4 regions of the Bacillus sp. GbtcB14 genome follow, and region 4 is predicted to be linked to each of the others. Evidence: riboswitches for the same ligand, from Rfam matches in the RefSeq annotation. Region 4 holds a riboswitch; each other region holds the start of a gene.
The links. Region 4 has a riboswitch for S-adenosylmethionine ahead of KVT31_RS13095 (methionine ABC transporter ATP-binding protein). Riboswitches for the same ligand answer to the same signal wherever they lie in the genome.

Region 1 (3,509 bases), on a different contig from region 4:
ACATCTGTTGATACAATTGTTTTAGCAATGCCACCTTCTGCACATGAAGAATTATTAGCAGAATTATCTCCGTTACTATCGAATCAACTTGTCGTAACGGTAGCTGCTGGCATTGGCCCATCTTATTTAGAAGAAAGACTTCCCGGGGGAACACCTGTCGCTTGGATTATGCCAAATACAGCTGCTGAAATTGGAAAGTCTATCTCCTTATATACAATGGGACGATCAGTAAACGAGATGCATCAAGAAACCCTGCAACTGCTTTTAAGAGGCATTGGTACTTCGCAACTTTGCACTGAAGAGGAAGTTCATCAGCTTACCGCAGTTACTGGAAGTGCACCAGCTTTCCTTTATTACTTTGCTGAAAGCTTAATTGAAGCAACAAAAAGTTATGGAGTCGATGAAGCGACTGCAAAACACCTTGTCATTCAAATGATTTCCGGCTCTGCTTCTATGCTTGAACAAACGCAAGATCCAGCTAACCTCCGCGAACAAGTAACAACACCAGGTGGTTCCACAGCTGAGGGTCTCAAAGCTTTATATGAATATAATTTTTCAGAGGCAATTCAAAAAGCAGTAGAAGCAACAAACAAAAAAGCTAGGGGGAAATAATATGAATTTAACAAGTTTAAAAGACTATACAACATTACATAACGGTGTAAAAATGCCGTGGTTCGGTTTAGGTGTTTTTAAAGTAGAAGATGGTTCAGAAGTAATTGAATCTGTAAAAGCAGCAATTAAAAATGGCTACCACAGCATTGATACTGCAGCAATTTATCAAAACGAAGAAGGCGTTGGACAAGCGATCCGTGAATCAGGTGTTGCACGTGAAGAATTATTTATCACATCAAAAGTATGGAATAGCGATCAAGGGTATGAAACAACACTTCAAGCATTTGAAACTACATTAGAGAAATTAGGTCTAGAATATTTAGATTTATATTTAGTACATTGGCCTGTAAAAGGGAAATATACTGAATCATGGAAAGCATTAGAAAAACTTTATAAAGATGGCCGTGTTCGTGCTATCGGTGTGAGTAATTTCCACATTCACCACTTACAAGACGTATTTGAAATTGCTGAAATTAAGCCAATGGTCAACCAAGTGGAATATCATCCACGTTTAGCACAGGAAGAGTTACACGCTTTCTGTAAAGAACATAATATCCAGCTTGAAGCTTGGTCACCATTAATGCAAGGACAGCTACTGGACAACTCAACATTACAAAACATTGCAACAAAATATAATAAATCAACTGCACAAATTATTTTACGCTGGGATTTACAAAATGAAGTTGTAACAATCCCTAAATCTATTAAAGAACATCGCATTATTGAAAATGCAAATATATTCGATTTTGAATTAAGTGCTGATGACATGAAAGCAATTCAAGCTCTAAATGAAGATCGTCGCGTTGGTCCAGACCCAGATAACTTTAACTTCTAGTAGAAAAACCACTGCCATATGCAGTGGTTTTTCTCATTAAAGAAAACTGAAAATTTAAACTATATTTCAATCGGTTGACACTTCATTATCCAAGGTGTAAGATTTTGAATTATCAAAGAAACACAAAAATTAATAAAATTTATTCGTTTACTCATTGTATCAAGAGAGGTGGAGGGACTGGCCCTTTGAAACCTCGGCAACAGGTTCATTTTGAACACTGTGCCACTTCCTGCAAGCTTTGTGCTTGAAAGATAGAATGAGGGACTTCGTTTATATACGGGTGCATAACTTGTACGTAAAAATCCCTCTTTCTCAATATGAAAAGAGGGATTTTTTATTTTTCATTTCCCTCATCATCATCCAAACTTAATTATTTAGGAGGAAAATCAAATGAAAAAGAAGTTTGTACCCGGTATTGCATCAGTTGTAGGAGTAAGTATTTTATTAACTGGTTGCGGTAGTTATAAAAACGAAGCAAGCGGAGCAAATGCAAAAGACGAGGCACCTAGTAAACAGGTTTTAAACTTATCTTCACCTACTGAAATACGAACAATGGATACAGCTCGTGCTACAGATACTGATTCTGGTCAAGTAATGAGAAACGTATTTGAAGGTTTGTATAATCTTGGTGAAGGTAACAAACCTGTCCCTGGCGTTGCAAAATCTCATGAAGTAAGTGGCGATAAAACGAAATACACATTCCATTTACGAGATTCAAAATGGTCAAACGGCACTCCTGTCACAGCGAAAGATTTTGTCTTCGCTTGGCAAAGAGCTGTCGATCCAGCAACAGCCTCTGAATATGCATTTCTATTCTTTGATATTAAAAACGCAACAAAAATTAACAACAAAGAACTTCCAGCCGATCAACTTGGTGTAAAAGCAATTGATGACCATACGTTTGAGGTAGAATTAGAACGCCCTGTTCCGTACTTTATTAGCTTAACAGCGTTCCCAACATTTCTACCAATTAACGAGGAATTCTTTAAATCACAAGGTGATAAATACGCTTTAGAAGACAATACAATCTTATACAACGGAGCTTTTACACTAAGCGATTGGAAGCATGAGCAAAGCTTTAAATTTAAGAAAAACCCTACCTATTGGGATAAAGATACTGTCAAACTGGAAGAAATCAATTTTAACGTCGTAAAAGAAAAATCTACAGAAGTAAATTTATTCGAATCAAAACAATTAGATCGTATCAAACTAACATCTGACTTCGTTGATAAATATAAAAAAGATGCTAACTTTAAAGAACGGCCAAACGTAGGGGTACAGTTTCTACGTATGAATCAACAAAACAAAGTACTTCAAAATGTTTCTGCACGCCAAGCAATCGATCAAACAATTGATCGAAAATCCTTTGTAAATACGTTATTAAATGACGGCTCTACACCAACCTCTAGTCTCGTGCCGAAAAACTTTGCAAAAGGACCTGACGGAACAGACTTCCGTGCTGCAAACGGCGATTTAACAAAGGTTGACACAAAATCTGCTCAAGAATTATGGAAAAAGGCAAAACAAGAACTTGGGTCTGAAAAAATAACGTTAGAACTATTAACAAGTGACGGTGACCTTGAAAAGAAAACTGGTGAATTCTTAAAAGGACAACTAGAAAAGAATTTAGATGGCTTAACAGTAAATATAAAGCCGCAACCACGTAAACAACAAGTTTCACTTTTATTAAAAGGTGACTACGAAATTGGAATTGACGGCTGGAGCCCTGACTTTGCGGATCCAATTACATTCCTTGAGCTATTTACAACGAATAACCCTTACAACTTAGATCATTACTCTAATAAGGAGTTTGATGAAACAATAGCAAAAGTGAAAACGACTTTAGCCGGTGATGAAAAAGCTCGCTGGGAAGCATTACTAGCATCCGAGAAAATATTATTTAAAGACTCCGTTATCGCTCCTCTTTACCAAAAAGGCGAATCTTATTTAGAACGTTCTTATGTGAAAGGGATTGTGCAAGTAGACTTTGCAGGTCAATTAAACTTCAAATGGGCAAAAATTGAAAAATAAAGCGAAACTTTAATCAGTGGTTTTTTCTTCA
Region 2 (3,509 bases), on a different contig from region 4:
ACTTTCTGTTTCTTTCCCTTTTAATGTGAACTTCAGTTTGTATTTATCTCCGCTTTTCTCCATCTTCATTTTATCTAACACTACTGCTGGCACTTCTAAATTATCTATAATATCTTGAGTTGCTTTCATCCCACCAGCATTTAATTGCTCCTCTGGTACAGATATAACTTCTCCTGTAGCAGGATTTTTCACCTGACCTGCAACTTTACCATCCACAGTATATACTACAATATCCGTACCAGAAACATTCATTTCAGAACGAGAATTCTTTGTCTTTGGCTCTAATTGCATCTTAGCCTTTAATATATCCATCTCTGTTCCCTCAGCTTTTATCCCTACATCATATGTCATCGTTACATGTTCTTCATTTTTAAAAGCTTCGTTCGTTTTCGTGAAAACATCCTTCGCGGCTAATTCCTTTTCTTTTTGAACTGATTCTTTTTTCGGTTCATCCGTCTTTGCTGTTTTCTCATTACTACATCCTGCACCTAACATAACCGCAAATACTAGACTAGAAGTTAAAATAAGTTTTTTCATAATTCCCCCTCCTTCCCCAAAGGATATCATCTATTTCTCTCTGAAATCTATATAATTTTTAATCTCCCTATTTAACTTTATTCCTCTCATAGCAACATTTTTAAAGAACTAGTTAAATATGATGTAATAACAACTCATTTCAGGAGGTCATTATGAAAGCAATAATTTGCACAAAGTATGGACCACCTAATGTTCTCAAACTTCAGGATGTAGCGAAGCCTACTCCCAAAAAGAATGAAGTATTAGTTAGAATTCACTCAACAAGTGTAACGACTGGAGATTGTAGAATGCGCAGCTTTAATAGCCCTCTCTTATTTTGGATTCCTATGCGGATCATATTAGGTTTTAGAAAACCGAGAAAGCCTATACTCGGTGTAGAGTTATCCGGTGAAATCGAAGAAATAGGAACAGATGTAACTCAATTTAAAAAAGGAGATCAAATTTTTGCATTAACAGAGCTTAATGTCGGTGGTTATGCAGAATATACATGTATACATGAAAGTGGATTAATAGCATTAAAACCTACCAATGTAACGTATGAGGAAGCAGCAATTATTCCCTTTGGCGGAACTTCGGCACTACACTTCCTACGAAAGGCCCGTATAAAAAGGGGGCAACAAGTGCTAATATATGGCGCATCTGGATCAGTAGGAACAGCTGCCGTACAACTTGCTAAATATTTCGGTGCAACCGTTACAGCTGTTTGTAGTCATTCAAATTTTGCACTAGTGCAATCTTTAGGAGCTGATAAAGTAATTGATTATACGAAAGAAGATTTTACTAAGCGGGGCGAATACTATGATGTTATATTTGATGCTGTTGGAAAACATAAAAGATCCCTTGGAAAAAAAGCATTAACGCCTACGGGTGTATATGTATCTGTTAATGGCATGATGGCAAAGGTCAGTAAAGAAGATATGTTTCTACTAAAAAAACTAACTGAAACAGAAAATTTAAAGCCTGTTATTGATAGAACTTACCGATTAGAAGAGATTGCTGAAGCCCATATGTATGTAGAAAACGGGCATAAAAAAGGTAACGTTTCGATTACCTTAAAATAAAATATATTCAGAAAATAGCATTGACAATTCTTTTTGTAAGATTTACTATTAGTACCATATTAAAAAACTACATACACATACTCTTATCAAGAGTGGCGGAGGGACTGGCCCGATGATGCCCGGCAACCGAGCTTATGACGTATAAGCTAAGGTGCTAATTCCTGCAAAACGAGTTTTCGTTTTGGAAGATAAGAGAGGAACCTATTTTGTCTATTCGGCACCTCTCTTATTTTGAGAGGTGCTTTTTATTTTGTAACGTATATGAAGGAGGAATTATAGATGAAAAAGGTATTATTGAGCATTGTAAGTGGAGCGGTATTATTGCTAGGTGCATGTGGTGCTAATTCTGACAAAGAGGTAAAAACATTAGATGAGAAAAAGATTACTGTCGGTGTAACAGGTGGACCACATGAACAAATTTTTGAAAAGGTAAAAGAAGTAGCAGCGAAAGATGGGCTCGAAATTGATGTAAAGGTATTTAATGATTATGTAGCACCAAACGTATCCCTAGATGAAAAAAGTCTTGATGTAAATAGCTATCAAACGAAATCTTATTTAGACGTATTTAAAGCTGAACGTAATATGAAATTAACGGAAGTATTTTCAACAGTTACATTCCCTATGGGCGTATATTCTAAAGACATAAAAGATGTAAAAGACTTAAAAGAGGGCGACGCAATCGCTGTACCAAATGATCCAACGAATGAACTTCGAGCTTTAAAACTATTTGAAAAAGCAGGTGTTTTAAAAGTGGATCCAAAGGCTACAGAAAAAGCGACTGCGAAAGATGTAATTGAAAATCCAAAGAATTTAAAGATTGTTGAATTAGAGGCATCTCAATTACCGACACAACTAAGTGAAGTGAAAGCAGCTGCAATTAATACAAACTTTGCATTAGGTGCAAAATTAAGCCCTGCGAAAGATTCTATCTTCCGTGAGGGAAAAGATTCACCATATGTGAACTGGGTCGTTGTTCGTACTGAAAATAAAGATGATGCTGTTGTAAATAAATTAAAGAAAGCCTATCAATCTAAAGAAGTAAAAGAATTTATCGAGAAAAAATTTGATGGTTCAGTTTTACCATCTTGGTAGGAGCTGACGATAATGATTGAATTAAAAAATGTATCCAAAGTATTTACAACAAAAAAAGGGAATGTAGAAGCTCTTAAACCTACTTCCCTTCAAGTAAAAAAGGGCGAAGTATTTGGAATCATTGGATATAGTGGCGCTGGTAAAAGTACATTAATTCGATGTGTAAATTTATTAGAAAAACCAACGACAGGAAATATTATCGTAAACGAGAAAGATTTAACTACACTGTCGACAAAAGAATTAGCAAAAGCGAGACAAAAAATTGGAATGATTTTTCAAGGGTTCAACTTACTTAAAACCGTTACCGTTTATGAAAATATTGCATTACCTTTACGCCTATCGGGGCTTCCCAAAAATGAAATTGAAAAAAGGGTAGAAAAGTATCTACGTATCGTTGATCTTTTTAATCGAAAAGATTCATATCCAAGTGAACTTTCTGGCGGCCAAAAACAACGTGTAGCAATCGCTCGTGCACTATCTCATGAACCTGAAGTGTTATTAAGTGACGAAGCAACGAGTGCTTTAGACCCCGAAACAACTGAATCTATCCTTGATTTGTTATTAAAGATTAATGAAGAAATCGGGATTACAATTTTATTAATTACACATGAAATGAATGTCATCCAGCGTATATGTGACCGAGTTGCTGTTATGGAACATGGAGCAGTAATCGAAAGTGGGACTGTGAAAGATATTTTCACCAATCCACAACATATAACAACGAAGAAATTCGTAAATAGTGCATTTGCAGCTAAAATTCCAGAAGAGGTACAAAAAGAACTACAAAGAACCGGAGAAATCGTAACACTTTCATTTATA
Region 3 (3,509 bases), on a different contig from region 4:
TTTCGGTCTTTGAATCGTATCCTTTTCTATTACAGGTGTAACGTTTAGAGTAGCACGTTTCATACTTTCAATATGTTCTGGAGTCGTGCCACAACAACCACCCAATAACCGAATACCTTGCTCAATAAATTTCGGTGTCATCGCTTCGAAATAAGCCGGACTTCCCTCATATACGTAACGTCCCTCCACATAATTCGGGAGACCTGCATTTGGATATGCTGACAAGTAGCCATTTTGAGGAATCGATATCATTTTAAAAGCTTCCGTCATGTGAAGTGGCCCTAGTTGGCAGTTCAATCCAACAACATTTGCACCGTAATCTAAAAGCTGTTTTAATATTTCATTTACATCATTTCCATTTTGAGTCGTACCTGCCTCATGTAACGCTAACTGAGCTACAATTGGAATATTCGTTTGTTTTCGTAACACCTGAACAGCATGAAGTAATTCAAACTCATCATAAAAAGTCTCTAATAACAGTCCATCAACCTGTTCTTCTAGTAATGCACTCGCCTGTTCCAGTAACATAAATTCTCGCTCCATATCAGTTGTCGTAACAGCTCCGATATGTTTCATACCACCAATTGTTCCTAAAATTGCATTTCTATCTGTAACAGATGCTTTCGCAATCTTCACTGCCGCTTTATTAATTTGAACAACTTGATTCTCTAAGCCATACATACGTAATTTTGCTTCATTTGCTCCGTACGTATTTGTTTGAATCACATCTGCCCCAGCAGCTACATATTGCTTATGAATCGATATAATTAAATCTGGATCAGATATATTCAATTCTTCAAAACTACTTTGCAAGCCATGTGAATGTAATAAAGTTCCAACCGCGCCATCACCTATTACAATTCCTTTTGATAATAAATCTAGTAATTTCACAAATCTCCCTCATTTCTATCAATATAAAAACCCCCTCTTCACTTTGAAGAGGGGGACATAATCGATCCTCCTCTTATCATGCAAAACATTCGTTTTGCAGGTATTAGCACCGTTTCAAACATTTCGTTTGAAGGTTGCCGGGTTTCACAGGGCCTTTCCCTCCACCGCTCTCAATAAGAGTTTGTCTTTATTATTTTATTTATGTAGCTAAAAGGAAATACGTTCCCCTTTTAACAATGTTTGTTAATTTTTTAATAAATTTAGCATGCACAAATACAAAAGTCAATGACACTTGCGGAAAAATAAAAATTATTTAAAATAAAGTTGCAATTCAATTATCTTTTGTTGTAAAGTTAAAAACATAATAAAATTTCATACGAACATTCTTATCTAGAGAGGTAGAGGGACTGGCCCTATGACGCCTCAGCAACCATTAACATTTGTTAATAAGGTGCTAATTCCAGCAAATTGTGAAAGATTTGACAGATGAGAAGAAGACTCTATTCAAACCGAAAGCCTTCTTCTTAGAAGGCTTTTTTTATTTTACATTCACTTAATTGTTAATTTAAAAAGGAGGAATTTTTAAATGTCAACTATTGAAACAAAACTAGCACAAATCGGAAACCGGAGCGAAACTACAACAGGAACTGTTAATCCACCTGTTTATTTCTCAACTGCTTATCGTCACGAAGGAATTGGTAAATCTACTGGTTTTGACTATTCACGAACTGGAAATCCAACTCGCGGCCTGTTAGAGCAGGCAATCGCAGACTTAGAATACGGTGAACAAGGTTATGCCTGTAGTTCAGGGATGGCAGCTGTTCTCCTCGTCCTTTCCCTATTCCGTTCTGGAGACGAACTTATTGTATCCGAAGATTTATACGGGGGCACTTATCGATTATTTTCTGAGCATGAAAAAAAGTGGAACGTTCGATGTAGATACGTAAATACACAATCTATTAAACAAATTGAGAAAGCTATCACAACTGAAACGAAGGCTATTTTCATAGAAACTCCGACTAACCCATTAATGCAAGTTACCGATATTGCCGCTGTCGCAACCGTAGCGAAAAGACACGGACTACTTCTTATTGTAGACAACACATTTTATACGCCTTATATACAGCAGCCATTAACAGAAGGTGCCGACATTGTGCTTCATAGCGCCACAAAATATTTAGGAGGACATAACGATGTACTAAGCGGTCTTGTCGTTGCAAAAGGAACGGAACTTTGTGAGGAAATCGCTCATTATCATAATGCCTCTGGTGCGGTTTTAAGCCCATTTGACTCATGGCTATTAATTCGCGGTATGAAAACGTTAGCGCTTCGCATGAGACAACATGAAGAAAATGCAAAAGCAGTTGTTGCTTATTTAAATAATGAAGACGGGGTGACAGATGTATTTTATCCTGGAAGAGGCGGCATGATCTCATTTCGTCTGAAAGATGAAACATGGATTAATCCCTTCTTACAATCTTTATCCTTAATTACATTTGCTGAAAGTCTTGGTGGTGTTGAAAGTCTAATGACGTATCCAGCAACGCAAACACATGCTGATATCCCAGAAGAAATCAGAACAGCAAACGGTGTATGTAATCGTCTTCTACGATTTTCCGTTGGTATTGAAAATAGTAACGATTTGATTCAAGACTTAAAGCAAGCCATTAAACTTGTAAAAGAAGGTGTAAGAATATGAGTTATTCTATAGATACACTCTTACTGCACAACCAATATAAACACGACTCGCAAACAGGAGCTGTTAACGTTCCCATCTATAACACATCAACATTCCACCAATTTGATGTAGATACATTCGGAAAATATGATTATAGCCGCTCTGGTAATCCAACTCGTGAAGCTCTTGAAGATATCATTGCTTTATTAGAAGGCGGAACAAAAGGATTTGCCTTCGCATCAGGAATTGCAGCGATTTCTACTGCATTCCTCCTTCTTTCACAAGGCGATCACGTACTCATTTCAGAAGACGTATATGGAGGCACTTATCGAATTATAACTGAAGTTCTCTCCCGTTACGGTGTTTCACATACATTTGTTGATATGACCAATTTAGAAGAAATAAAGCAAAACATTAAGCCAAATACAAAACTCTTTTATGTGGAAACGCCCTCTAATCCACTTTTAAAAGTGACAGATATTCGTGCAGTTTCTAAACTTGCAAAATCTATCGACGCCCTTACTTTTGTTGATAATACATTTTTGACACCACTATTCCAGAAACCACTTGATCTTGGGGCCGATGTCGTTCTTCATAGTGCCACAAAATTCATTGCTGGTCATAGTGATGTTACTGCCGGATTAGCGGTTGTAAAAGATACCGAACTCGCTCAAAAACTTGGATTTTTACAAAATGCATTCGGTGCTATTTTAGGTCCTCAAGACTGTTCTCTCGTACTTCGCGGCCTAAAAACATTGCATGTACGTCTTGAGCATTCAGCTGCAAACGCCAATAAAATTGCACACTATTTACAAGAGCACGCTAAAGTTCAAAATGTCTATTATCCTGGCTTACAAACACATCTTGGATTTGATATTCAACATTCACAAGCTACATCAGCCGGAGCTGTCCTATCTTTCACTTTACAATCAGAAGACGC
Region 4 (3,509 bases):
AGAAGCTCCATCCCCCTCGCAATCTGAACAAGCCGCTTGCGCTTTTCTTTTGCAAAAATAAACAGGAAACAACATGAAAATAACGAATATACTATATACTAAGTTAAAGGTTGTATAGTATATGGTGATCGGGTGATGACATATGATTTATGTAGAAAAAGTCATTATTGTAGAAGGTAAATCAGACAGAAGAAAGATTGAATCTATTATTCGTGAACCAGTGGAAATTGTCTGTACAAATGGTACAATTGGTTTGTCGAAAATGGATGAGCTCATTGATCAGTTTTTTGATAAGGAAGTGTATGTACTAGTGGATGCTGATGATGCTGGAGAAAAGTTAAGGAAACAATTTCGAAAAGAATTTCCGCAAGCAGAGCATATTTATATTGATCGCTCGTACCGAGAAGTGGCAACTGCGCCATCTTCACACTTAGCAAATGTATTATGGGGAGCTGACATTGACGTTTATACAGAATATTTACGGTAAGGAATGATAGAAGTGATTGATTGGACAGGAGCCGAAGCTACAGCCCTAATAGAGAACGAAGAAAAAACAGTGTTATATGTATATACTCCAATGTGTGGAACATGCCAATTAGCAAAAAAGATGTTAACAGTCGTTGAGATGACAATTGAAGACCTCCAAATTGGAATGTTAGATTTAAATTATGCTCCGCATTTAGCGAAAGAGTATGGAATCGAAAGTGTACCGTGTTTACTTGTTTTTGAAAATGGGACACTCATGAAGAAGATATATGCATTTCATTCGGTTGAATATTTATATACGGAATTAAAGTAGGCGGCAAAGTTTTTGCCGCCTCGACATATTTCTTGGGAAATATGTCGAGATGCAGGATGATTACAGTATTTGTCGAGCGAAAGTAACAGGATTGCTCTTTAGTGAGAGGGAATGGTATGTGTAATAGAAAGTGATATGAAGGATGTGATTTAGGATGAAATTATATTCTTTGCTGCAATCATTTGTAAATTACGCTAATGGTCAATATCATTTAGAGCCGCTTTTAAGACAAGGAGAAAAAACTGTTAATTTCCGCTTTGGAGATGAAAGTTGTTCGCTACAAATTTCAAGAGATTATATAGAGCTGCTACATGAGGAAAGAGGAACGGAGCAAATCGTTTGTGTAGATGAGGAAGATGTAAAACAATTGGTGAACGGCAATGTACGATTGCAAATGTTAATGAACGATGGACGTGTACAATATTCGGGAACGTATCGAACGATGCTATTAGTTGAATCGATGTTTCATATATGCAAGCCGATGTCAGTGGGTGCTTAAAAGTCTGAAGTTTCTTTTTTTACGAAAATTTCTGTTGACATGGTGTGTGGATATTGATACAATTCAATTCATAAAATATAGACAATTTCATAAATTACAAATCAGACGAAAATGTAATCTGATTTCTCTTATCAAGAGAGGTGGAGGGACTGTGCCCTGTGAAGCCCGGCAACCGTCAACTTATGTTGAAATGGTGCCAATTCCTGCAAAGCAAATGCTTTGAGAGATGAGAGAGAGGGATAATGTTGTTATATACGCATAAAAACCTTTCTGCTTCTCTAAAGCGGAAAGGTTTTTTTGTTGTTTGAATGTGGAGGACATTCAAATAATAAAAGTAATGATAATGGTGGACTACACGCATCAAAAATAAAAAATTGCGGAGTATGTTCAAACAAAAAGGGGTGAACATCATGATTTTATTAGAAAATGTAAAGAAAATATATAAAGCAAAAAGCGGTGATGTCACTGCTGTAGATAATGCCAATTTAAAAATAGACAAAGGCGAAATATTTGGTGTTATCGGATATAGTGGCGCTGGGAAAAGTTCGTTAATCAGATTATTCAATCAGCTAGAGAAACCAACTTCAGGCCAAATTACAATCGCAAATCGTGTCATTTCAGCTATTACAGGAAGTGAACTTCGTAAGGCAAGGCAAGAAATCGGAATGATTTTTCAGCATTTCAACTTACTTTGGTCACGAACTGTACGTGAAAATATCGAATTCCCACTTGAAATTGCAGGTGTTGATAAGGCGAAGAGAAGAAAACGTGTAGATGAGTTAATTCATCTTGTGGGATTAGAAGGAAGAGGAGACGCGTATCCATCTCAGCTGAGCGGAGGACAAAAGCAACGCGTTGGTATTGCAAGAGCATTAGCTAACAACCCACAAGTGCTTTTATGTGATGAAGCGACATCAGCTTTGGATCCAGAAACGACGGATCAAATTTTAGATTTATTATTAGATATTAATAAGCGTCTCGGTTTAACAATTGTACTCATTACACACGAGATGCACGTGATTCGAAAGATTTGTAATCGAGTGGCCGTAATGGAGAAAGGAAAGATTGTAGAAACGGGTCCAGTACTTGATGTATTCCGCAATCCACAGAAAGACATTACGAAACGATTTGTACAGCAGTTAACGGATTCTGAAGATACAAATGAAACGATTGAAAGTTTAATTGAAAAGTATCCAGATGGTAAAGTAGTTCGTTTGCAGTTTATCGGTGAAGCTGTAGAAAGACCAGTACTTCAAAGATTAATGCAACGCAGTGATATAGAAGTTAGCATTTTGCAAGGAAACATCGCCCAAACAAATAACGGCTCTTACGGTAGTTTAGTTGTTCATTTAAATGGTGAGGAAACAGCGATTCAGCAAGCAATAGAGGGAATACATCAAGATCAAGTAGAGCTGGAGGTGATTGCACATGGATAAGTTACTCACAAATGTCGATTGGAATCAAATGTTAGAAGCAACTGGTGAAACGTTATATATGACGGCAATCGCAGCTCTTGCCACATTTGTTTTAGGACTAATTTTAGGATTGTTACTCTTTATGACAGCGAAAGATAATTTATGGGAAAACAAAGCGATTAACACGGGGATTGGAGCATTCGTAAACATTTTCCGCTCGATACCGTTCATCATTTTAATCATTTTATTAATCCCATTCACAAAGATTCTGCTTGGAACAATTCTTGGAGCGAGTGCAGCACTTCCAGCTTTAATTATTGGAGCGGCACCGTTTTATGCAAGAATGGTTGAAATTGCGCTTCGTGAAATTGATAAAGGTGTAATTGAAGCTTCAAAAGCAATGGGAGCAAAAACAAGCACAATTATTTTGAAAGTGTTAATTCCAGAATCGTTACCAGCATTAGTATCTGGTATTACGGTTACGACAATTGCTTTAGTAGGCTATACAGCAATGGCGGGAGTTGTTGGTGCTGGTGGCCTTGGAACACTTGCTTATTTAGAAGGATTCCAGCGAGGAAATAACGATGTAACAATCGTTGCGACAATTTGTGTATTACTAGTTGTATTTTTCATTCAGTGGATTGGTGATAGTTTAACGACTCGAATAGATAAACGATAATAAAAAATGGGAGGATGTTTCAAATGAAAAAATTATTACTTACAGCACTTATTTCAACTTCAATTTTTGGGTTAGCTGCTTGTGGCGGGAAAGATAAAGATGAAAAGAAACTTGTTG

Region 1: it holds a riboswitch for S-adenosylmethionine, as region 4 does, so the genes downstream of both, KVT31_RS24890 (peptide ABC transporter substrate-binding protein) here and KVT31_RS13095 (methionine ABC transporter ATP-binding protein) in region 4, are expected to answer to the same signal.
Region 2: it holds a riboswitch for S-adenosylmethionine, as region 4 does, so the genes downstream of both, KVT31_RS24785 (MetQ/NlpA family ABC transporter substrate-binding protein) here and KVT31_RS13095 (methionine ABC transporter ATP-binding protein) in region 4, are expected to answer to the same signal.
Region 3: it holds a riboswitch for S-adenosylmethionine, as region 4 does, so the genes downstream of both, metI (cystathionine gamma-synthase/O-acetylhomoserine thiolyase) here and KVT31_RS13095 (methionine ABC transporter ATP-binding protein) in region 4, are expected to answer to the same signal.

What each region holds. Positions count from the first base shown of each region.
Region 1 is NZ_JAGXJT010000012.1:51,709-55,217, reverse strand. Features, by position in the region: gene proC (pyrroline-5-carboxylate reductase) at 1-612, shown strand, start outside; gene KVT31_RS24895 (aldo/keto reductase) at 614-1,447, shown strand; SAM riboswitch class I at 1,601-1,705, shown strand; gene KVT31_RS24890 (peptide ABC transporter substrate-binding protein) at 1,838-3,478, shown strand.
Region 2 is NZ_JAGXJT010000012.1:29,884-33,392, reverse strand. Features, by position in the region: gene KVT31_RS24795 (hypothetical protein) at 1-537, opposite strand, end outside; gene KVT31_RS24790 (NAD(P)-dependent alcohol dehydrogenase) at 690-1,598, shown strand; SAM riboswitch class I at 1,679-1,793, shown strand; gene KVT31_RS24785 (MetQ/NlpA family ABC transporter substrate-binding protein) at 1,878-2,690, shown strand; gene KVT31_RS24780 (methionine ABC transporter ATP-binding protein) at 2,703-3,509, shown strand, end outside.
Region 3 is NZ_JAGXJT010000001.1:410,210-413,718, reverse strand. Features, by position in the region: gene KVT31_RS02175 (bifunctional homocysteine S-methyltransferase/methylenetetrahydrofolate reductase) at 1-891, opposite strand, end outside; SAM riboswitch class I at 962-1,071, opposite strand; SAM riboswitch class I at 1,275-1,384, shown strand; gene metI (cystathionine gamma-synthase/O-acetylhomoserine thiolyase) at 1,478-2,590, shown strand; gene metC (cystathionine beta-lyase) at 2,587-3,509, shown strand, end outside.
Region 4 is NZ_JAGXJT010000004.1:90,969-94,477, reverse strand. Features, by position in the region: gene KVT31_RS13110 (toprim domain-containing protein) at 143-487, shown strand; gene KVT31_RS13105 (thioredoxin family protein) at 491-799, shown strand; gene KVT31_RS13100 (hypothetical protein) at 954-1,298, shown strand; SAM riboswitch class I at 1,424-1,531, shown strand; gene KVT31_RS13095 (methionine ABC transporter ATP-binding protein) at 1,709-2,734, shown strand; gene KVT31_RS13090 (methionine ABC transporter permease) at 2,727-3,392, shown strand; gene metQ (methionine ABC transporter substrate-binding lipoprotein MetQ) at 3,416-3,509, shown strand, end outside.